Regions from separate parts of the Luteibacter sp. 3190 genome, predicted to be linked through region 3. Evidence: predicted binding sites of a transcription regulator. Region 3 holds the regulator's gene; each other region holds the start of a gene.

The links. Region 3 encodes FliA, which starts transcription of late flagellar genes. Its sites were predicted from a motif close to TAAAGTTTNNCNNNCNNNGGCCGATAA; they were not measured.
Region 1: J2X58_RS10460 (flagellar hook-length control protein FliK) is a predicted target of FliA. The motif match lies at 5,201-5,227, and genes of this name have one in related genera.
Region 2: J2X58_RS03775 (GGDEF domain-containing protein) is a predicted target of FliA. The motif match lies at 5,599-5,625, and genes of this name have one in related genera.

The regions. Positions count from the first base shown of each region.
Region 1 covers NZ_JAVDUO010000002.1:117,425-125,221, reverse strand. Annotated here, with positions in the region: gene J2X58_RS10480 (hypothetical protein) at 336-2,354, shown strand; gene J2X58_RS10475 (hypothetical protein) at 2,681-2,878, shown strand; gene J2X58_RS10470 (hypothetical protein) at 2,875-3,642, shown strand; gene J2X58_RS10465 (hypothetical protein) at 3,728-3,991, opposite strand; gene J2X58_RS10460 (flagellar hook-length control protein FliK) at 3,988-5,142, opposite strand; gene tgt (tRNA guanosine(34) transglycosylase Tgt) at 5,299-6,429, shown strand; gene yajC (preprotein translocase subunit YajC) at 6,573-6,920, shown strand; gene secD (protein translocase subunit SecD) at 6,984-7,797, shown strand, end outside.
Region 2 covers NZ_JAVDUO010000001.1:795,428-803,224, reverse strand. Annotated here, with positions in the region: gene pgaB (poly-beta-1,6-N-acetyl-D-glucosamine N-deacetylase PgaB) at 1-1,043, shown strand, start outside; gene pgaC (poly-beta-1,6-N-acetyl-D-glucosamine synthase) at 1,040-2,290, shown strand; gene pgaD (poly-beta-1,6-N-acetyl-D-glucosamine biosynthesis protein PgaD) at 2,287-2,730, shown strand; gene egtB (ergothioneine biosynthesis protein EgtB) at 2,793-4,967, opposite strand; gene J2X58_RS03780 (DUF427 domain-containing protein) at 4,994-5,371, opposite strand; gene J2X58_RS03775 (GGDEF domain-containing protein) at 5,659-7,167, shown strand; gene J2X58_RS03770 (VWA domain-containing protein) at 7,224-7,797, shown strand, end outside.
Region 3 covers NZ_JAVDUO010000001.1:2,102,145-2,109,941, forward strand. Annotated here, with positions in the region: gene J2X58_RS09495 (hypothetical protein) at 1-363, opposite strand, end outside; gene J2X58_RS09500 (ParA family protein) at 363-1,151, opposite strand; gene motD (flagellar motor protein MotD) at 1,151-2,155, opposite strand; gene J2X58_RS09510 (flagellar motor protein) at 2,152-2,892, opposite strand; gene J2X58_RS09515 (chemotaxis protein CheA) at 2,894-4,936, opposite strand; gene J2X58_RS09520 (protein phosphatase CheZ) at 4,945-5,586, opposite strand; gene cheY (chemotaxis response regulator CheY) at 5,595-5,996, opposite strand; gene J2X58_RS09530 (RNA polymerase sigma factor FliA) at 6,057-6,788, opposite strand; gene J2X58_RS09535 (P-loop NTPase) at 6,785-7,660, opposite strand; gene flhF (flagellar biosynthesis protein FlhF) at 7,725-7,797, opposite strand, start outside.

The sequences.
Region 1 (7,797 bases), on a different contig from region 3:
TCGCCCCAGTCTGTTGGGAGCCGATCGTATCGGCGATCCCGCGGCAGCGGGCAACCTCGCCCCAGTCTGGTGGGAGCCGATCGCATCGGCGATCCCGCGGCAGCGGGCAACCTCGCCTCAGTCTGGCGGGAGCCGATCGTATCGGCGATCCCGCGACAGCGGGCAATCTCGCCTCAGTCTGGTGGGAGCCGATCGCATCGGCGATCCCGCGGCAGCGGGCAATCTGGCGACAGCGCAGCGCGGGCGACCCGCAGCCCGCTCACGCGCCGTCGCCCGACATACCCGAACACCGCCGCCTCCTACGTTGCTGGTTCCTGTCCCACGAGGAGCCTTCAATGCAACGAAAAATCCTTTGGAGCGGCGTCGCGCTGCTCATGCTTACCTGCACCTGCGGCGCCCACGCACAGTCCGCGATTACCGGCGCAACGTCCCCACCGGTTCCCGGCTGCGAAACCATGGCCATCGGCCCGGTGTACGACGCGTCGATCGACGCGAACGCGACCACTGCCTGCTTCCAGATGGTCACGCCCGAGGCCCCCGCGTCGATCAAGCTCGACGTCAACATGGCCGGTTTCCCCCAGGGCGCGCTTCACGACATCAGCCTCGTACGCGTGGATGCCGACGGCACGACACATGCCGTGGCATCGGATGCCTCGACCGACTCGTATCGCATCGTGCAGGCCATGAGCGCTCCGTCGACGCGCTGGCTACTCCTCGTGGGCCGCCCCGCCGGTGGTGCGAAGGTGCCGTTCCAGCTTCAGGCCGCGCTATCGGAAGGAAGCGACCGCTTCGAGCCGAACGACGCGTTCGCAAAGGCGACGACCCTCCAGGGGAATCAGGTGATCGCGGCCAACCTCGACAACCCGGGCGATGTCGATAACTACCTGGTTTCGTTCCGCAGTGACCAGCGAGAGGCCATTCTTTCGCTGGAGGGGCCAGGTTCGATCTTGGCGGACATAGTCGACGGTGCGAACCGCACAGGCACCCTCGGTGCGGGCCGACAGTTGCGGGTAGACACCTCGCGGCCCGTGTTCGTCAGCGTCCGTGGTGAACAAGCGGAAGCCAACTCGGCGTACACGTTGCGTGTCAGTGATCCGAAGGCGAATGCGGTCGTGTCGTCGTACTACAGCAATGAAAACATCAGCCACCTCGCACCCGGTCTGATACCGGGGGTGCGAGGGGCGGCGAACGTAGCGCGCGAGATGCAGGTCGAAGTCACGGCCTTCGAGGGTGATCATGAAACGCGGCTTGGGGGGGCATCGAGTGAGGATCTACGCTCACGACAGGGCATTCGCAGGCAACACTGGAACCAGCTGGGAGGTTGGTGTCATCGATGCTGTGACGGACGAGCACGGCGTCGCTCGCGCGACGATGTCCATATCGGAGTGTCGTGGTGGGGTCGTCGGACCGATACGCGTTCAACCACGCCTCGAGCATCCCGACGTCTGGTACATCACTTACAACCCGATATCGTTGGTCCACGCAGTGGTGCTCGGCGCCGACCCGGACGCCCAGATAAAGGCAATCGAGCGAAATCAGACGTTTCAACACGTCTGCAAGGAGACTGTGACTCTCGAGAGGAACCACTGATGAACGTGAACTTTTCAGGACACTGCAAAGGTGCGGAGACTTCGCTTGTGCCCAAGAAGGGAACGGTCTTCGACACACTCGCTGCCCGCGCTGGCGCCGCGCCAGGCCAACTGGTCGCGATTGATGGGAAGACGTACGAAGATGCTCTGGACGAGCGGTATGAGGCGCAAGGGCATGATCCGGACATCATGGTTAATGACCAGGTGCGAATGGGCGACGCGTTCACGCGCTTCGCGGAAACTTTGGTCCCGATGCTGGCTCGGCTCGCTGTCGAACGGCCCGATGTGATGGCGAAGTCGTTCGATCTGCGAAAGGAAGGGCAGTCGCTCAAGGTGATCGATGCCGACATGGACGGCGAAGAAGCAGCGTGGCTCGAGGCGCGTCTCAACGATAAGCCAGAGCTGATCAGCCTCGTGTCGGAATTCAATCGCTCGGTCGCATACGCATACGGTGACGGGAGTCGCGACTATTACCTGACCGAGACGGTAACCGGACACATCGGCCATCCGCCGGTGGCGAACCTCGACGCGACGGTCGATCGCGACGTGCGGTTCATGTCCTTGTTGCGCAGTGTCCGCGATGCGGATGTCGATAACGAAAACGTGTACCTGCTGCGCGACCACTACAAGACGAACCCGTATGCCCTCGCGGCGATCAAGGTTCGCGATTTCGTGATTCCCGCCGACACCTATCGGCCTGTGCCGGGTGGCGGTCTCGCCGTCTCGAAGGCGGTCGCCGGTCCGATGCTCTCGACGATGGCGTAAAGCGTCATTGGGATGTGCGCTCGCGGCGAGCACCCGTTCGCGCGCGAGCGCGCTTCCCACAGGATCAAGAAATCCCTTGGGTGCCAATCCGTCGCTGGAGGCGACTACGTCGCGATCGGCGGGTCTAGCTGCGGTGCGACCTTCTCGTCCGAAGAGGCCTGGCCCCAGTCTGGTGGGAGCCGATCGTATCGGCGATCCCGCGGCAGCGGGCAATCTGGCGACAGCGCAGCGCGGGCGACCCGCAGCCCACACGCGCGCCGTCGCCCGACATACGCGAACACCTCCGCCTCGTACGTTGCTGGTTCCTGTCCCACGAGGAGCCTTCGATGCAGCGAAATATCCTTTGGAGCGGCGTCGCGCTGCTCATGCTGACCTGCACCTGCGGCGCCCATGCACAGTCCGCGACTGCCGGCGCAACGTCCCCACCGGTTCCCGGCTGCGAAACCATGGCCATCGGTCCGGTCTACGACGCGTCGATCGACGCGAACGCGGCCTTGGTGACCCGCGAAAGGAGCCAGTCATGAACGTCACCTCTTCAGGTCATTGCAAAGGTCCCGATGCATCACTGGTCCCGGCCAAAGGTACCGTCTTCGCTGCACTCGCGATGCGGGAAGGGCAGCGACCAGGCGACACGCTGATGACCGTGGACTCGAAAGCGTACGCGGAGGCGCTTGACGAGCGCCATGAGGCGCAGGGACATGATTCTGCGATCATGGCTAACGATCAGCTGCGGATGGGGAGTGCCTTCACGCGATTCGCGGAGGCCCTCGTTCCCATGCTGGCCCGACTGGCTGTCGAGCGCCCGGATGTGGTGTCGAGGACGTTCGATCTTCGAAAGGACGGCCAGTCGCTCAAGGTCGTCGATGCAGATCTGGATCCGGACCAAGCGGCTTGGCTCGAGGCGCGCCTCAACGAGTTACCCGATCTCCTCTGCCTGGCAACGGAGTTCAATCGCTCGGTCGCATACGCTTACGGGGACGGAAGTCGCGACTATTATCTGACGGAGACGGTAACCGGATACATCGACCATCCACCCGTCGCGAACCTCGACGCAACGGTCGATCGCGGCGTGCGGTTCATGTCCTTGTTGCGCAGTGTCCGCGATGCGGATGTCGATAACGAAAACGTGTACCTGCTGCGCGACCACTACAAGGCGAACCCGTATGCCCTCGCGGCGATCAAGGTCCGCGACTTCGTGATTCCCGCCGACACCTATCGGCCTGTCCCGGGTGGCGGTCTCGCCGTCTCGAAGGCGGTCGCCGGTCCGATCCTCTCGACGATGGCGTAATGCGTCATTGGGATGTGCGCTCGCGGCGAGCACCCGTTCGCGCGCGAGCGCGCTTCCCACCGGATCAAGAAGTCGCCGGTCGCGCCTATCCGTCCGTGGCGGCGAGCAACGTCCCGACCACGGCCGACAGTGCCGCGTAGAGTTCCGGCGGCACGTCGTCACGCAGGCGTACCGCGGCGAGCAGCGTCGCGATCTGCGGATCGAGCTGCGGTGCGAGGCCTAGTGCCTGCGCGCGTTCGAGCATCGTCTTCACGCCGTGGGCGTCGATGCGCTGGCTGTTGCCGTTGCTCGTGGGGGACGCGAGGCGCAACGTGACGCTGCGCCGGGGCGAGGGGAGGGCCGTCGTCATGCGCGGGCTTCCAGCAGGACGGCGCTGTAGGCGCTGCTCGGCGTCGGCAGGCCGTGCATGCAGCTGAAGTGGTCGAGGATGAGGCCGCTCTTTTCGAGCAGGCGGCGCAGCACGACGAACGCGTTCTCGAGATGCGCGACCGTTTCGGGACGCTGTGCCCACAGGCGGACGGAAACACGCGGCACGCGGAGCTGGATCTCGCCCTGCACGGCGCCGAGCGACGGCGGATCGATGGCGAAACCCACCGTCCACGGGCCCTCGGTGTCGCCAGGCAGCGGCTGGCCTTCCTCGATACGAATCTGCAGCACGTCGTAGCCGCGCCCTGCGGCGAGCGGCACTTCGATCATCCACACGCCCGCCTGCGGGTGCGATTCCAGCTGCGCGATCTCGACGCGCGACAGGGCCGCGCGCGTGTCCGTACGCAGCTGGCCGACGACGGCTTCGATGTCGTCGTCGCCGAGGCTGAGTTCGGGGGCTCGCGGCTGGGCGACGAGCGCCCGCTGCACAAGCGGCGGTGGCGTGTCGCTGGCTGGCCGGGCGAGCTGGGTGCCCGGCCGGCCGGTGGGAATGTCGGCGAGCGCGCGGCGCAGGGCGAGCAGCGCCGCCTTGAAGTCGTCGGCGGCGGGCGTCTCGTGCTTCGGCTCCGCGAGATGGGCCTCGAGGAACGCGCCGCTCTTCGCGATCGCCTCCTTCATGCCAAGCGGCGAACTGACGTCGGACGGTTTGCTGATGGCGGCTTCGAGGGTGGCCAGCGCGGCGCGCAGTGGCGCCGGCAGCATCCGTGCGACGGGGCGACGACCGAGCGCCGCGAGGACGCCGAGCAGAGGCGCGTAGCCGTTCTGCAGCGGCAGGCGTTCACGCAGGCCCTGCATGGCGACGCGTTCGTCGGTGTTGCCCGGGACGATCTCGAGCTGCGGCTGCGCGCCCTGGGTCAGCACGCGCACCTGGAACTGCTGTGGCAACTGGCCGCCCGGCGCGTCGGCTTCGACGGTCATCCCGCCGATGTCGAGCAACAGCTTGCCGATGTCGGTCTGCCCCATGATGCGCGCCGACAGCAGGGTCCCGACCCGCCAGCTGTCCGCTGCGGCCGTGGTGCCCGCGGCCGCGCCGGCCCAGAGCTGGGCAGCGAGACTGGTCGGCTGGATGATCAAGGGGGATGCCCTCCCGGCGCCAGGCGCACCCTCGGTGGGCACGCTCCTGTGTCCCAAGGGATCGGCGGGTTTTTACGAAACTTTAGGTCGGGCGCGCCCTTGGACCATGCCTTATCGGCAAACCTCCGCCCCGCGCCGGCAGGTTAGAATGGGCGGATGACCCAGCTCCCTTTCGACCTCCTCGCCACCGATGGCGCGGCCCGGCGCGGCCGTCTCCGTTTCGGCCGCGGCACCGTGGAAACGCCGGCCTTCATGCCCGTGGGCACCTACGGCTCCGTGAAAGCCATGACCCCGCGCGATGTCCTCGACACCGGCGCGGAGATCATCCTCGGCAATACCTTCCACCTGTTCCTGCGCCCGGGTCTGGAGATCGTCGGCGAGTTCGGCGGGCTGCATAAGTTCATCGGCTGGGACAAGCCGATCCTTACCGATTCCGGCGGCTTCCAGGTCTTCTCGCTGGCGCACAAGCGCAAGATCACGGAAGAAGGCGTCACGTTCGCCTCGCCGGTCGACGGCTCGAAGGTGTTCCTCTCGCCCGAGGAATCGATGCGGATCCAGAAGGTGCTGGACTCCGACGTCGCCATGATCTTCGACGAGTGCACCCCGTATCCCGCGACGGAGCGCGTCGCCTCGGACTCCATGGAGCTGAGCCTGCGCTGGGCCGAGCGTTCGCGGCGGGCCTTCGACGACCTGAAGAACCCAAACGCGCTGTTCGGCATCGTCCAGGGCAGCACGTTCGAAAACCTCCGCCGCCGCTCGGCCGAGCGCCTGATCGAGATCGGCTTCGACGGATACGCGGTGGGCGGTCTGGCCGTGGGCGAGCCGGAAGCCGAGCGCAACCACACGCTCGATTTCACCCTGCCGATGCTGCCGAAGGATCGCCCCCGTTACCTCATGGGTGTGGGCCGGCCGGAAGACATCGTGGAGGCGGTGCGCCGCGGCATCGACATGTTCGACTGCGTCATGCCGACCCGGAACGCCCGCAACGGCTTCCTCTTCACGGCCGCCGGCACCCTGCGCATCCGTAACGCGAAGTTCGCGACGGACACCCGCGTGATCGAGGAAGGCTGCGACTGCTACGCCTGCGCCAACGGTTTTTCCCGCGCCTACCTGCGCCACCTCGACCGTTGCAACGAGATCCTCGGCAGCCAGCTGGCGACGATGCACAACCTTCGTCATTACCAGAGGCTCATGGCCGGACTGCGTGGCGCCATCGAGGCCGGCGGTCTGGAGGACTTCGTGGCGGCGTTCTATGAGGCGCGTCGCAAGGGCGCCACCGACGGCTGATCCGGCCTTGCAGGGGTGCCCTGGCGCCCCCAACCCCTTGACGGGGTGCGGTACATAACCGCCGGGGTGCGTGGCATAATCCACGATCTTTTTACGTGAACGGCAGCTTTTCCTTGGCCGTTCCATGACTTGCGAGAAATCCGATGAGCCTTCCGACGTTCGCTGCCATTGCCCAGGCCACCGCTCCCGCCGCCGGCGCCGCTCCGCAGGGGGCCTTTGGCTTCTCGCCGCTGATCATGATGGCGGTGCTGTTCGGCATCTTCTATTTCATGATGATCCGGCCGCAGATGAAGCGGCAGAAGGAGCACCGCGCGCTTCTGGCCGCACTGGCCAAGGGCGACGAGGTGGTCATGAGCGGCGGCATGGCCGGCCGCATCGAGGACGTGGGCGAGTCGTTCGTCCGTGTCGAGATCGCCCCGGGCACCGTCGTCCAGGTGCAGAAGGGCTCGATCACCCAGGTCCTGCCGAAGGGCAGCCTGAAGAAGTCGTAAGACTTTCCTCTTCCATAGCGTCAGCCGCGGCCGGTGCTCGGCCGCTTTCACGGAATGTAAGGCATGAGTGATTTTCCACGCTGGAAGTACGCGCTGGTCGTGATCGTGTTGCTGTTCGGCATCGTGTATGCGTTGCCGAACGTCTTCCCGCCGCAGCCCGCCGTGCAGATCTCGGGCAACCGCGGGGCCGCCGTCGACCCCGCGCTGAAGACCAAGGTCGAGGGCATGCTGGCCACCGCGAAGGTGCCGGCGACATCCCTGGAGCTCGACGAAAAGGGCACGCGCCTGCTGGCGCGCTTCCCGAGCGTGGACGCGCAGGCCAAGGCGTCCGACGCCCTGCGCACGGGCCTCGGCGAGAACTACACCGTGGCGCTGAACCTCGCGTCCACGGTACCGGGCTGGCTGCGTTCGATCAACGCGAACTCGATGCCCCTGGGCCTCGACCTTCAGGGTGGCGTGCACTTCCTGATGGAGGTCGACCAGAACGCCGTGATCGACGCGCAGGAAACGCGCTACGCCGACGACATCCGCTCGCTGCTGCGCGACAAGAACGTCTCGTACGACGCGGTGAACCGCAATGCGCGCGGCCAGGGCGTCAGCGTCGTGCTGCGTTCGGACGCCGACCGCCAGCAGGCGGCCACGCTGATCGGCACCGATTACCCGGACCTCGCCGTCAACGACGGTCCGACCACCGGTAACCGCTTCATCCTCAACGCCACGGTCAAGCCGGCGAAGCTGCGCGAACTGGCCCAGAGCACCATCACGCAGAACGTGACCACGCTGCGCCAGCGCGTGAACGCCCTCGGCGTGTCCGAGCCGCTGATCCAGCAGCAGGGCCCGAACCAGATCATCGTCGACCTCGCCGGCGTCCAGGACA
Region 2 (7,797 bases), 1.3 Mb from region 3:
ACGTCACCGCGAACCGCCTCGGCTGGCTGATGCGCCATTCCACGCGTATCGATCCGGTGCGCGCGGTCCAGATCGACCTCGACTACGTATACGACCCGGACCCGGCGCAGCAGGACCGCAACCTGTCCAAGCTGCTCGACCGCATCAAGCGCCTCCACCCCAGCCAGGTCTGGCTGCAGGCGTACTCGGATCCGGACGGCGACGGCGTGGCCGATGCCGTGTACTTCCCGAACCGCCACCTGCCGGTGCGGGCCGATCTCTTCTCGCGCGTCTCGTGGCAGCTGCGCACCCGTGCGGGCGTACGCGTGTACGCCTGGATGCCGGTGCTCGCCTTCCGCTTTCCGCAAGGCCGGGACCTGCCGTCGCTCGGCGGCGAGCCGAAGGCCGGCGGCGACCACTTCCGCCTCGCGCCTTACGATCCGAAGGTCCGCGCGATGATCGGCGACGTCTACGAAGACCTCGCCATGCATGCCGACGAAGCCGGCGTCCTCTTCTCCGACGACGCGTACATCCGCGACACGGACCGCCTCGGCCCGTGGGCGAAGAACACGCCCGCCCAGAACACGCAGGCGCTGATCGACTTCACGCTCGAACTCGCCACGCGGATGAAGCGGTGGCGTCCGCAGTTGCTGACCGCCCGCAACATGTTCACCCGTCCGATCGTGCAGCCGAAGGCGGAGGCCTGGTTCGCGCAGAGCCTGCCGGCGTTCAACAAGGCGTACGACATGACCGCGGTGATGGCGATGCCGCAGCTGGACAAGCAGGCCGACACGCTCGCCTGGTATCGGAAGCTCGTCGACGCCGTGGCCACGACGCCCGACGCGCTGGAGCACACGCTCTTCGAATTCGCCACGCAGGACTGGCGCACGAAGCAACCGATCCCCGACGCGACGCTCGCCGAGCGCATGCGCGCCGTTCAGGCGAAGGGGGCTCGCCACATCGGCTACTACCCCGACGACTTCATTCGCGACCACCCTGGCCTCGAAGCCATACGCCCGACCATTTCGGCGTCCGACTATCCCTACCCGGAGCCCGCGCGATGAACGGCGGCCTTGTCCACGCGTTGCTCGAGTTCGCGTTCTATTACCCGCTGGTGATGTCGCTGATCTGGATGAGCGGCGGCGTCATCTACTTCATCCGCTGGGAGCGCCGGGAACCCTCGCGCGTGCGTCCGCGGATGCTCGGCGAATACCCGATGGTCAGCCTCGTCGTGCCCTGCCACAACGAGGGCGAGCAGGTGCGCGAGACGATCGCGCACCTCGCCTCGCAGCAGTATCCGAACTTCGAGATCATCGCGATCAACGATGGTTCCACCGACGACACGGGCGCACAGCTCGACCAGCTGATGGAGCAGTACCCGGCACTGCGCGTGATCCACATGTCCAGCAACCAGGGCAAGGCCATGGGACTGCGCGCCGCCGCGCTGGCCTCGCGTGCCGACTTCCTGGTGTGCGTGGACGGCGACGCGTTGCTCGACGACTACGCCACGCACTGGATGATGATGCACATGCTCGAGAGCCCGCGCGTCGCCGCGGTGACGGGCAACCCGCGCATCCGCAACCGGTCGACGCTCCTGGGCAAGCTCCAGGTCGGCGAGTTCTCGTCGATCATCGGCCTGATCAAGCGCGCGCAGCGCGTCTACGGCCGCATCTTCACGGTCTCGGGCGTGATCGCCTGCTTCCGCAAGAGCGCGTTGCACGATGTCGGCTACTGGAATACCGACATGGTCACGGAAGACATCGACGTGAGCTGGCGACTGCAGATGCGCCACTGGGAGATCCGCTACGAGCCCAACGCGCTGTGCTGGATCCTGATGCCCGAGACGCTCCGTGGCCTGTGGAAACAGCGCCTTCGCTGGGCCCAGGGTGGCTCGGAGGTGCTGTTGCGCTACACGACGAAGCTCTTCAAGTGGCGCCAGCGGCGCATGTGGCCCGTGGCGTTCGAGTACGTGATGAGCCTGCTGTGGTCGTACACGATGGCGATCATCGTGACGCTCTGGGTGCTGGGCCGGCTCATGCCCCTGCCGCCGTCGCTGTACATCGACACGCTGCTTCCCCAGTGGCACGGCGTGGTGCTCGGCGCGATCTGCCTGCTGCAGTTCCTCATCAGCCTGCTCGTCGATCGCCGCTACGAAACGCGCATCGGGCGCAACTACTACTGGATGATCTGGTACCCGCTGGTCTACTGGGTACTCAACACGGCGACCTCGATCGTCGCGATGCCCAAGGCGCTGATGAAGCGCAAGGGAACGCGTGCGGTATGGGTCAGCCCGGACCGGGGCCTGCGATGAAAGCCGAAGCCATCCTCATCCAGCGGCCCGAGCGCCAGTCGAAGGCGCAGAAAGCCGTCTTCGCCGCCATCACCGTGGTCGCGTGGCTCTTCTGGGCGTTCCTCTGGCTGCCGCTGGTGACGCTGGGCGCCTGGGCCTTCGGCCTGCGCAACGCCTACGTGCAGCTGCACGTGCTCTCACCGATCAGCGACGGGGGCGACATCAACGTCATCCTCATCGTGGCGATCGTCTGTGCCGTCGTGTTCACCGGCTGGTCGAACTACAACCGGGCGCGGTTCTCGGGCAAGCAGAAGCGCCGCGGCAACAAGCCGGTCGGCGTGGTGGAAACCGCCGCCGCCATCGGAGCGACGACGGAAGACGCCACCCGCCTCCTGCATCACCGCCGCGCGGTGATCAGCGTTTCCGACGCCGGTTTCCTCTCGGTCGACGACGTGCGCTGATCCAGACGGGCTGGCCGCGTGCCTTGTGGGAGCGGCCCTGGCCGCTCCCACAAGGCATCGAGTCAGTCGATCGCTTCCAGCAGATAGACCCCGAACGCCGGATCCGCCGAGATCCACTCGCGCTCGACGCGCCACCCGCCACGGGCCGCGAGCCGCGCGAACGAGGCGGGCGTGAACTTGTGCGAGTTCTCGGTGTGGATGGATTCGCCCGCCGCGAGAGGGAACGTTCGCCCGGCGATCGTCACATGCTGGTCGACGCGGCTGACGAGATGCATCTCGATGCGTTCGCGTTCCGCGTTCCACAGCGCACGGTGCTCGAACGCGTCGACGTCGAAGTCGCCGCCAAGCTCGCGGTTCACCCGCACGAGGACGTTGCGATTGAACGCCGCGGTGACGCCTTCGGCATCGTCGTACGCCGCCAGCAGCACGTCGATGTCCTTGACCTGGTCCGCGCCGACGATGAACCGCGCCCCCTCACCGAGCCGTGCGCGCACCGAGCGCAGCAGATCGGCCGCCTCGTCGTGCGTGAAGTTGCCGATCGTCGAGCCCGGGAAGAACGCGACCACGGGCCGGCCGGCGAACGCCTTGGGAACCTCGATGTCGCGGGTGAAATCGGCGACCAGCGGATGCACGGTCAGCGACGGATACGCGGCGCGAAGACGCTTCGCCGCGCCATCGAGCGCGTCGGGGCTGATGTCCACCGGCACGTAAGCGGATATCCAGGGCGCGGCGTCCAGCAGCATGCGCGTCTTGTCGCTCGCGCCGCTGCCCAGTTCCAGCAATACGGCGTCTTCGGGGATCGACGCCGCGAGCGCCGGTGCGATGTCGCGCAGGAGCGCGGTCTCGGTGCGCGTCGGGTAGTACTCGGCGGTCCGACAGATCGCTTCGAAGAGTTCGGAGCCCGTAGCGTCGTAGAAGTATTTCGGCGAGAACGTCTTCGGCGCCGAGGACAGACCGGCGAGCGTGTCGCGCAGGAAGGCCAGGCGATCGCCGTCCGGCGCGGTGCCGCCGTCGCGTGCGAGCCGCACGCCGGAGAACATCCATCGCTGCGCCGGACGGTAGAAGTTCCGGTATGTCGGACGCGCGTGGCCGGCCGGCGTCACGCAGCCGCCGCCCCGCAGCACCATCTGGCCGCTCATGAACTTGCCGTTGTACTCGCCCACGGCGTCGTCCGCAGGTTTGAAGCCGGGGTACGGCGCGTACGCGCTCGCGGTCCACTGCCAGGCCACGTCGTCGATCTGGCGCAGGTCGTCGCGCGTGCGGACGGCGTGCTCCCATTCGGCTTCGGTCGGCAGCCGCGCGGCGGCCCAGCGGGCGAACGCGTCGGCCTCGTAATAGCTGATGTGGATGACGGGGGCATCCGGATCCACCGGACGCCAGCCGCCGGGGGTCATGTGCGACCAGGCGGTGCCGTCGTGCTGCCAGTAGAGCGGCGCGTCCCAGCCTTCCTCCTGGCATTGCGCCCAGCCATCGGACAGCCACAGTTCCGGACGCCGGTAGCCGCCCTGCGCCATGAAGGCCAGCCACTGACCGTTCGTCACGAGGCGATCGGCGATCTCGAAGGGCTCGAGCCAGACCGTATGCGCGGGACCTTCGTTGTCGAAGGCGAAGGCCCCGTTCTTCACGCCGATCGGCACCGGCCCTCCACCGACCGGGCGGAACCCCGCGACGCCCTCGGAGGGAAGCCCCGGCCACGCCGGATCGAACGCCGGTTTCAGTGGCGATTGCGCGAACAGGTGCTGCACGTCCATCACCAGGAGCTCCTGATGCTGCTCCTCATGAGCGAGGCCCAGCTCGAAGAGCGCCGCGAGGTCCGCGGACAAGCCCTGTGCCAGAAGCACGCGCATGTGGGCGTCGACATGCTCGCGATACGCCAGCACGTGCTCCGTCGCCGGACGCGTGAGCAGCCCGCGCATGGGCCGCGGGTGGCGGGGGCCCACCGCGTCGTAGTACGAGTTGAAGAGGTAGCCGAAGTCCGGATCGAAGACGCCGTAACCCGGAAGGTTCGGACCGAGCAGGAAGGTTTCGAAGAACCACGTCGTGTGCGCCAGGTGCCACTTCGCCGGACTGGCATCGGGCATCGACTGCACCACCATGTCTTCCGCCCCCAGCGAGGCGACGAGGGCGAGCGTGCGGGCCCTGACCGCGTCGAAGCGGTCGGCCCTCGAGGCGGCGGCGGGTCCTGGCCGCGCGGCGGCGGCGCCGGGCGGCGCGGGGGTGTCGAACATGGCGTGCATGGGGAACTCCGTGGTGCGGCGAGGCATCAGTCCGGCGTGTGCTCGATGCTGACGCGGTCCGCGTAGAAGGCGAGGTGGTCCCGGATCGGCGCCACGGCGTCGTAGGGGGCCTCGTAGGTCCAGATGGCGTCGGTGGCGCCGGGCGCGTCGCCCGGGAGGCTGAAATACGACGCCTCGCCCTTGTACGGGCAATAGGTGTGGGTATCGCTGCGGCGCAGCGCCTCCATTCGCGCGTCGTCGCGCGGCAGGTAGAAGACGGGGCGATAGCTCGCCTCCTGCAACACGAGGGCGGCGCGGGAGTCGACGATCACCTCGTCACCGTAGCGGACGACGACACGGCCACCGGCCGGTTCGACGGTGATGGGATGATCGGGACCGGGAATCCTGCGGGGACGTTCGGGCATGGCGCGTTCCTCTTTCCTCAGGGGGGTCTCCCCATCCTGCGACCCATGGGCGGCGAATCCAAGTCGACTGCCCGGAACAGGTGAGATTACCGATTCGCATGAATCGCGATCTTGTACGGTTTTCGCCGTTTCCGCGGCATGCTTGCCGGACTTCTTCACACATGGCCACCCCGCGCCTTTACCATGGCGCTGCGTCCTCCGGGGGGAGGCGGATGAGCCCGCGTGCCTAAACATCCCGACGAGCCGGCCGATATGACTACCAGGTTGCAGGTGGCGGGAGGCTCGCCATGAAAGCCCGGGTCGCCGCGGTCGCTCTCGTCGCGGCTCATGCGTTGGCGTTGCTCACCGTGCCCCTCCCCGGCATGGCGATTTCGTATGTCTTCTTCTTCGGCGTCGCCGCCCTCGCGATGGGCAGCGTCGTGTACGCCTGGACGCGCTCCGGCACCCCACGGGACAGGCGCTGGTGGCTGCTGCTGGCCAGCCTCGCGCTGTGGATGACCGGCATGGCGTTGTCGGCGCGACAGAACTACGTGCTGGACAACTCGAATCCCGCGCCCGGCGACAGCATGTTCTTCTACATCCTGTACGTGCTGCCGGTGCTGGTTTCCGTTTCGTCCGCGCCGGTGGCCGCGCGAAAGCGCTGGGCGATGTCGATCGACCTCGTCCTGGCGACGCTCCTGGGCGTGCTGTTCTACGTGCGCACGTTCTCCATCGTCTCCGTGCAGGGGGCCATGGGCACGCAACAGGCGACCGACGTCGCCTACATGCTCGATTTCGAGAACGCGTGCCTCGCCATGGCGGCGCTGCTGCGATACGTCGCCACCGATCGCAAGGACGATCACTTCTTCTTCCGCGGCGTCACGGCGTTCTTCGTGACGTATGCGATCTGCGGTTACGTCTACAACCACCACGTCGCGCTGGCCGGTCATCCGGAGTTCGGCACATCGCCCTTCGACGCCCTGCTCGACCTGCCCTTCCTCGCGCTGTTCATCGCCGCGGTCACGCGCCAGCCGCAACGCCACTGGCACCCGCCCGTCTACCTCGTGCGCTTCGTGCAGAGCGCCAGCCCCACGTTCCTCGCCATGAGCGTGCTCGGCTTCGGCCTGATGGTGATCCCCGGCTATCCCACGCTGGGCATCGTCGGCGCGATCGCCGCGGTGATCGGGATCGGCCTGCGCGGCACGCTCGCCCAGGTCGACCTCGTCGAGGAGGAATTCCGCCTTTCGCGCAGTCGCGACGAGTTGCAGGGCCTCGTCTTCGTCGACAGCCTCACCGGGCTCGCCAACCGTCGGGCGCTCGACGAGCGCCTCTTGCGCGAATGGCACCGCCAGGGCCAGCAGGAGCCGATCGCGCTGCTCATGATCGACGTCGACTTCTTCAAGGAATACAACGACCGCTTCGGCCACCTCGCCGGCGACGAATGCCTGCGCGCCCTTGCCGCGGGCATGCTGGCGCATGGCACGCGCGCCGGCGATTTCATCGCGCGTTTCGGCGGCGAGGAGTTCGCCGTCGTGGCGCCCGGGACGCGTCCCGGGGAGGCGCTCGCGCTGGCCGAGTCGCTGCGCGCGCACGTCGAGTCGTTGCAGATCGCGCACCCGGCGAGCCCATTCCAGCGCCTGACGATCAGCATCGGGGTCGGCCTGGCGCATCCAAGCTCCGACGGCGGCCCCCTGGACCTGCTCAATGCCGCGGACCGGGCCCTGTACCGGGCCAAGCAGTCGGGTCGGAACCGGGTCGGCGCACCCGACGGCCCGCGGCTTGGCGCCGCCCGCGCCGACACCCGGCGCATGAGTTAACCCCGTTTCGTCCCCTGCTCCGTTTCACCGTCATGTCCCCCACGAGGTCATGCACGATGAACACGCTCCGCGTCACCCTCCCCTTGCTCTTCGCCGGCCTGGTCGCCGCCGCCGGCATGACCGCGCCCGATCCCGCCACCGCGTCGCAACGCGCCGTCGCGCCGCGAGAACCCGATGCGGCGGTCGATTGCATGCCCGACGGCCGTTACCCGCATCCGCATCCACTGCCGATACGCGCATTGGCCGCGCCGCCACCGCCACCCTCGCCGCCGGCGGCGATCGTCGAGCAGGCTCCGATGGTCGCGGCCCTGGCGGCGCCAGCGTCTCGCGACATGGCCTCGCCTCCCGTGGCAACGCGCGGGAAAATGTCGCTGCCCGCGCCCTACGCCCCGGTGGACCGCGACAACTACACGCATCGCGAGCAGAACGCCGTGCACCTCGCGGCCACCGATCCGGTCTCGACCTTCGGCCTCGACGTGGACACGGGCTCGTACACCAACGTGCGGCACATGCTCTCCGAAGGGCGACTGCCGCCCGCGGATGCGGTGCGTAGCGAGGAGTTCATCAACTACTTCGACTACGGGTACGGGAAGCCCGCGTCGCGCGAGCAGCCATTCTCGGTGACGACCG
Region 3 (7,797 bases):
CGGCGCGCCGGCCATGTCGGGCGAAAGCACCGCGGCGAGGTCGGCGACACGCGCCTCACCGCTCGGATGGCGCCAGCGGCCGAGGCAGATGGGGTTGGACGAGTTCGGCGGCGACAACGGCGGCATGGGCAGCAGATGCGTGACGTCGGCCATGGGCACCGCGAGCCTGACGCCGGCGGCGACGCAGAGCAGATAGCGCGTATCGCCGGCGGCGATCGGCTCGCCCAGGGGAGCAGCCTTCCATGGTTCGATGGCGACGACCTGCACGTCCGCGGCGGGTGCGGGCGCGGCGGCGGCGACGGGCGTCAGCAGTTCCGCCAAATAGTCGGCGACGATCTGCTCGGCGTCCTGCATCGCGCGCATCACGCGGCGGCGTCCGTGACGGAGGTCGCCGGCAGCGCCAGCAGCTCCTCGAGGAGCTGACGATAAGCGAGACCGCCGCGGCGTGCGGCCGGCCACGAGGCGAGTGGCACGCCCGCGGCGCTGGCCTCCCGGATCTGGGTGTCGGTCGGAATGACGGCTGCGCTGACGACGTCGCCGTATTGCTCGCGCAACTGCGCGAGGCAGGCGCGCGACGCATGCGTGCGCGCGTCGAAGAGGGTCGGCACGATGGTGCGCGGCATCGGCTTGCCGCGCGAGCGTTCGATCATCGACAGGCTGCGCAGCATGCGCTCGAGGCCCGCGAGCGCGAGCGCCTCGGTCTGCGTCGGCACCAGCAGGCGGTCGCTCGCGGCGAGGGCGTTGACCATCAGCACGCCGAGCGTCGGCGGGCAGTCGAGCAGCACGTGATCGAAATCGGGTGCCAGTTCCGCGAGCGCCTGCGAGAGGATCAGGCCCATCCCGGCTCGCGTGCCGAGCTGGCGGTCGAGCGTGATCATCGCGGCGGACGCCGGCAGCACGCTGAGGCGATCCCACGGGGTCGCGTGCACGAGCGTACCGACGGGCAGCGGGTTGCCGCCCACGCCGAAGAGATCGTAAACGCTGCCATGCGCACCGCCTTCCACGCCGATGTATCCCGACAGCGACGCGTGCGGATCCATGTCGATCAGCAGCGTGCGCTTGCCCGAGGCGGCGAGCAGGCTTCCGAGCGCGACGGCGGTGGTCGTCTTGCCCACGCCGCCCTTCTGGTTGGAGATCGCCCATACGCGCATCAGCGTGCTCCTCCGGCCGGGGCCGCGAGCCGCGCGGCGCCGGCGGTGGGCGCCTCGACCTCCGTCGCGGCCGTGGCGGCCGGGGGTGGCGTGGTGGACGGTGTCGCTCCGGCGAGATCGACGCGGTCGGCGTCGCTGTAGAAACGCGCCGGCGCGGCCTTGTCGCTCATCACCACGATCAGGACGCGCCGATTGCGATTGCGCCCTTCTTCGCTGGCGTTGTTGGCCGTCGGACGGAATTCGCCCCAGCCGATGATGCCGACACGATGCGGATCCACGCCCGTGGTGGTGATCAGTCGCGCCACCGTCGCCGCGCGCGCGGCCGACAGTTCCCAGTTCGACGGGAAGAGCGCGGTCGCGATCGGCGTGTTGTCGGTGTAGCCCTCGATGCGCATCGCGTTGGGAAACGGCGCGAGGATGCCCGCGAGCTTGCGAAGGACGTCTTCCGCGGCGGGCTGCAGCTTCGCCACGCCGACGGGGAACAGGATGTCCGTCCGCACTTCGATCTCCAGCCAGTCCGGGGTCTGCCGGACGCTGACGAGGCTCTTGTCGATCAGCGGCTTCATCGCACGCTTCACTTCATCGGAGATCTGGCTGAGGCTGGCGTTCTCGGTCTTGCCCACCGTGGTGTTCGCCGCGGTGGCGGTATTGACGTTGGCGGCGTCCTGGCGCTCGGCGGCCGCGCCTTCGTGTCCCGGCAACGGCAGGTTGCGCGGCGGGATCGGTACGTCGATCTTCGCGATCGGCGCTGCCGTCGGCGAGCGCGACTGGTTCGGCAGCGGCACCTGCGCGGCCGGCGTCGCGTCGCGGATCGGTTCGATCACCTTGCCGGTGCCGTTGAATGCCTCGTTGATGGACTGCGCCATCACGCGGAACTTGGTCTCGTTCACGGCCGACACCGCGTACATCACCACGAACAAGGCGAGCAGCAGCGTGATCAGATCGCCGTAGGGGATCGCCCAGCGTTCGTGGTTGATGTGTTCTTCGTGGTGCCGTCGCTTCACGACAGGAACCCTTGCAGCTTGCTCTCGATGTGCCGCGGGTTGTCGCCCTGCGCGATCGAAACCAGACCCTCGACGAGGATCTCGCGCATCTGCGAGCGCTGGCGGGCGAGGCCCTTCAGACGCGAGGCCATCGGCAGCGCTAAAAGGTTGGCGAGGCCGATGCCGTAAATGGTGGCGACGAACGCCGCCGCGATGCCGTGGCCGAGCTTGCTCGGTTCGGCGAGGTTCTGCATGACCGACATCAGGCCCATCACGGCGCCGATGATGCCCATCGTGGGGGAATAGGCGCCGGCGTTCTCGAAGACCTTGGCGGCTTCGATGTCGGTGTGCTCGCGCGCGAGCACTTCCACTTCGAGCACCGAGCGCATGGCGTCGGGTTCCGTGCCGTCGACCAGCAGCTGGAGGCCCTTGCGGATGAACGGATCGGTCTCACGCTCGATGGCCGGCTCGAGACCGAGCAGGCCCGTGCGGCGCGAGATTTCGCTCCAGCCGACGATGCGGCTGACGAGGTTCTCCGACTCGATGTCGGGCGGACGATACACCCAGGGCAGCATGCTCCACGCACGCTTGAGCACCGCCCCGGGCGTCTGCACGAGCAGCGCGGCGAACGTGCCGAGGAAGACGATCACGAAGGCCGCCGGGTTCCACAGGGCGTCGAGGCTCGACCCCTTGAGGATGGTTCCCACGATGATGACCACGAAGGCCAGGATCGTCCCGACGACGCTCACGATATCCATGTCAGACAGCCATCCTTAGCGAGGGCAGCACCTGGCCGCCGTCGTCGGCGAGGCCTGCGAGATCCAGCACCAGCGCGATCCGGCCGTCGCCGGTGATGGTCGCGCCGGCGACGCCGGGAACATCCTTGAGAAACGGACCGAGCGGCTTGGCCATGACGTCCTCGCGGCCGAGCACCTCGTCGACGAGGCAGCCGAGCGTCTGGTGCCCGATCTGCACCACGACGACGTGACCGCCCTTCCCCGCCGCGCCGGCCCAGCGGCCGAGGTCGGCCAGCGGCAGCGCGCGCTGGCGGTGGGCCGCGACGATGCGTCCGTCCAGTTCCTGGATCTGGCCGGGAACGAGTTCGAAGACCTCGGCGACGTTCGACATCGGCAGCGAGAGCAGACGGTCGCCCACGCGCACCATCAGCACGCGAAGGATCGCGAGCGTGAGTGGCACCGAGAGGCGGACCGTGCTGCCGTGCCCGACGCGCGAGTCGATCGACAACGTGCCGCCGAGCTCGACGATCTTGGTCTTGACGACGTCCATGCCGACGCCGCGGCCGGAGATGTCGGAAACCTGGCTCGCCGTGGAGAAGCCGGGGCGGAACACGATCTCGTAGCACTCGCGCTCGTCGAGGCGCGCGGCCTGCTCCTCGTCCATCAGCCCCTTTTCGACCGCCTTGCGGCGCAGGACCTCGGGATCCATGCCCTTGCCGTCGTCGGTGACGGTGATGACGATGCGGTCGCCGAACTGGCCCGCCGCGAGGCGCACCGTGCCGGCGCGCGGCTTGCCCTCGCGGGCACGCGCGTCGGGCATCTCGATGCCGTGGTCGACGGCGTTGCGCAGCAGGTGCACCAGCGGATCGGCCAGGGCCTCGACCACGGTGCGGTCGATGTCGGTGTCCTCGCCCTCGGTGACGAGCTCGATCTCCTTGCCGAGCTGGCGGGCAAGATCGCGCACGATGCGCGGGAAGCGGGAGAACAGCTTGCCCACCGGCTGCATGCGCATGCGCAGCACGGCGTTCTGCAGATCTTCGGCCACGCGCTCGAGCTCGCCGATCGCGCGCTCCATGGGATCGTTCGTGCCGCGTGGCGCGAGGTTGCTCAGGCGGTTGCGCACCAGCACGAGTTCGCCCGCGGCGTCGACGAGACCGTCGAGGCGGTGCGTGTCGACGCGGACGGTGGTGTCGGCCGTCTGGGCGCCGCGTTTTTCGGTCGCGGCTTTCGGCTTCGCCGATGTGTCGTCGGTGCTGGACGCGGGAGCCGGGGCGACGGGCGCCGCGGTCGCTGCCACCGCCGCCGGCGCAAGCGGCTCGGGCGCCGCAATCGGCGTGGTGCCGGGCGCGGCCGTGCCATGCAGGCTGTCGAGCAGCGCCTCGAATTCGTCGTCGCTGATGGCGTTCGGGTCGGTGGCTGGCGCCGGAGCCTCAACCACCGGTGCCGGAACGACGCCGACGGGCTCGGAGCCCGGCGCAGCCGTGCCGTAAAGCGAGTCGAGCAGCGCTTCGAACTCGTCGTCGGAAATGGTGCCGGACGGTGCCGGCGTGGGCGCCCGATCGCTGCGGGCGGCGTCGAGCATCGCCTCGAATTCGTCTTCGATCGGATCGTGCGCGCGCGCGGGTGCGCTGGCGGCGACCGCCACGGGTGCCGCGAGCGCCACCGGTGCCGCCGTCGCCGCGCGGCCGGGAATGAGCAGGCGATCGAGCAGCGAACGAGGCGCGGCTTCGATCGGCACGCCACCGTCGGCGGCGCGCATCATGTCGTTGAGCAGGTCGAGCGATTCCAGCAGCGCGTCCATGAAGCCCGCATCGAGCACGATCGCGCCGTTGCGGGCCTCGTTGAGGAGATCTTCCGCGCGATGGCACAGCTCGACCATCGGATTGAGGCCGAGGAAGCCCGCGCCACCCTTGACGGTATGGAATGCGCGGAACACCGCGTTCAGCAGTTCGACGTCGCCGGGCGTGGACTCGAGGTCCACCAGCTGTTCGCCCAGGCTCTCGAGCAGTTCCCGCGCCTCGATGAGGAAGACGTTGAGAAGCTCGTTGTCCAGCTCCACGCTCATAAGCGCGCTCAGAACCCGAATTCGCTGAGCAGGCGGTCCACTTCGTCCTGGCTGACCTTGTCGGCCGCCGGTGCCGCGCCGCCCGCGAGCGACCCCGTGAGCCGCACCAGCTCCACGAGCGAGGATTCGACCTTCGCCATGAACGCCTCGACCTGCGCCACGCGCTGGCCGGAGAGGTCCTGCCAGGACTGGGCTTCGACCATTTCGCCGAACCCGATGTCGCAACTCTGCGCGAAGTCGCCCACGCGCACGGCCAGTGCCGTCGCGTTGCTGGCGAACGCCGGATCGGCCTGGTCGAGCACGAGCACCTCGTCGGCCTGGCGGGCCAGCGCCTGCGCCTGGGGGCGCAGCTTCTCGCTGAAGTCGAGCGTGCGGTGGGCCGCCTGCGAGCTCATCTCGAGGACGTCGCGCAGATGCTTGCGCGCGTCGCTCATGTTGCCCGGGACGCCGTCGGTGGAGATATCGGCGGCAAGGCGGCGTGCCGACTCGTGCAGGTCGCGCGCGAGGTGACCGAGCGCGAGGAAGATGTGCTGCTCGCGCGTGCGCAGGAGGTTGTCGAGCGCGTGCTCGAAGGCCACGCTGTCGTCGGCCTCGAAGAGTTCGCGCAGTTCGGGGGCGACGTCGCGGCCGCTGGAAAGCATCGTGTTCATGGTCATCCTTAGCCGGCGGCCGCGGCGAGCCGCTCGAAGATCTTGTCGAGTTTTTCCTTCAGCGTGACGGCCGTGAACGGCTTCACGACGTAGCCGTTCACGCCGCTCTGCGCGGCGGCGATGATCTGGTCGCGATTGTTCTCGGCGGTGACCATCAGCACCGGCAACGCCTTGAGCGCGGCGTCCGCGCGGATGGCGCGCAGGAGCTCGATGCCCGTCATGTTGGGCATGTTCCAGTCGGTGACCACGAGGTCGAAGGATTGCGAGCGCAGCATTGCGAGGGCCGCGTTGCCGTCTTCGGCTTCCTGGATCAGGGTGTTGGTGAAGCCGAGCTCCACCAGCAGGTTCCTGACGATGCGTCGCATGGTGGAGAAATCGTCCACCACGAGGATCTTCATGTTCTTGTCCAAAACTCGTCTCCGCCTTGCTGACCGCGCGTGCTTCTTACCGGCGACGGCACCGGGATGCCGTCAATGCTTGTCTTTCCAACCCGACATGCGAGCACGGAGGCGGATCAGGGCCTGGCCATGGATCTGGCACACCCGCGATTCGCTCACCCCCAGCACCGCACCGATTTCCTTCAGGTTGAGTTCTTCATCGTAGTACAGCGACATGACCAGCTTCTCGCGCTCGGGCAGTCCGTCGATGGACTGCGCCAGCGCGTCGCGCAGGCCTTCCTGCTCGAACAATCCTTCCGGGCCCGTGGCGTCCGGGTCCGCGACGTCGATCGCCGCGCCCTCGTCGCCTTCGGGCGCCGTCAGGCTCAGCAACCGCGCGCTCGCCGCGTCGGCCAGGATCTGGTTGTATTCCATGGCGTCGATGCCCAGCCGCTTCATCACTTCCGCGTCTTCGGCATCCGCGCCCGTCTCGTTTTCGATCTGCCTCGTCACCTCCGCCACCTCGCGCAACTTCCGGTGGACGGAGCGCGGGGTCCAGTCCGTCTTGCGCAGTTCGTCCAGCATGGCGCCACGTATGCGGATGCCCGCATAGGTTTCGAAGCTGGCCGCGCGAGTCGGCGAATAATTCCTCGCGGCCTCGAGCAGTCCGATCATCCCGGCCTGCATGAGGTCGTTAGCATCCACGCTTGGCGGCAGCCTGCCCATCAGGTGATAGGCGATGCGGCGCACCAGCGGCGCGTGAGTCCTCACCAGTTGGTCAGGCGGAATCCGCGTGATCTCCAGGTATTCGGTCGCGACACTCACAGTGGCAGCCCTCCCCCCAGGTGGGACCGTTCGGCGAAGAAACCGATACGGCCCTGCGCGCGGGGCTCGGGTTCACCCCATGTATCGACCGACCTGGCCAGATTCTTGAATCCGACCGCGGAGCGGCTGCTCGGCCAGGCGTCGACGACCGCCGCCTGGCGGCGGATGGCCTGGCGCAGGTACTCGTCGTGCGGCACCATCCCCATGAAATCGAGCGACACGTCGAGGAAGCGGTTGGTGACCCGGGACAGCTTCTCGAACAGCTGGCGGCCTTCCTGGGCGTGCCGGACCATGTTCGCCACGATGCGGAAGCGGTTGACCGCGAACTCGCGGCTCATGACCTTGATCAGGGCATAGGCGTCGGTCAGCGAGGCAGGCTCGTCGCAGACCACCACCACCACCTCGTCGGACGCCGCGGCGAACATCGACACGCTGTCGGAGATGCCGGCGGCCGTGTCGACGATCAGGTATTCGGGGGGCAACGTGTACTCGTCGAACGCGCGGATGACCGCGGCGTGCTCGATGTTCGGCAGCTGGGCCATGCGACGGGCGCCGGACGTGGCCGGGATGACCTTCAGGCCGTGCGCGGCCGGGAGCACCAGGTCCTCGATGGCGCATTCGCCTTCGAGCATGTGCCCGAGGTGCCGCGTGGGCTGGAGGCCGAGGAGCACGTCGATGTTCGCCATCGCGAGGTCGGCGTCCAGCAACAGCACGTCGCGCCCGCCCATGGCCAGGGCCATGCCGAGGTTCACGGCCACCGTGGTCTTGCCCACGCCGCCCTTGCCGCCCGCGATCGCGATGCTGCGGGTGGGCCGGCGGTCGGCGAGCCAGTTGAGGCCGGCGGCCTGGGTCGTATCGACGTGTGTGTTCATAGAAAGATCACTGCAGGAATGGGACGGAGTCACGCAGGGAGTCGGGCGGGCGCGGCGCGGCCGGTCAGGCCATCGCCGGGGGTGAGAGGCCGAACCGTTCGGCCAGGACGGCGTCGTCGGGTTCGTCGTTGCGCTGC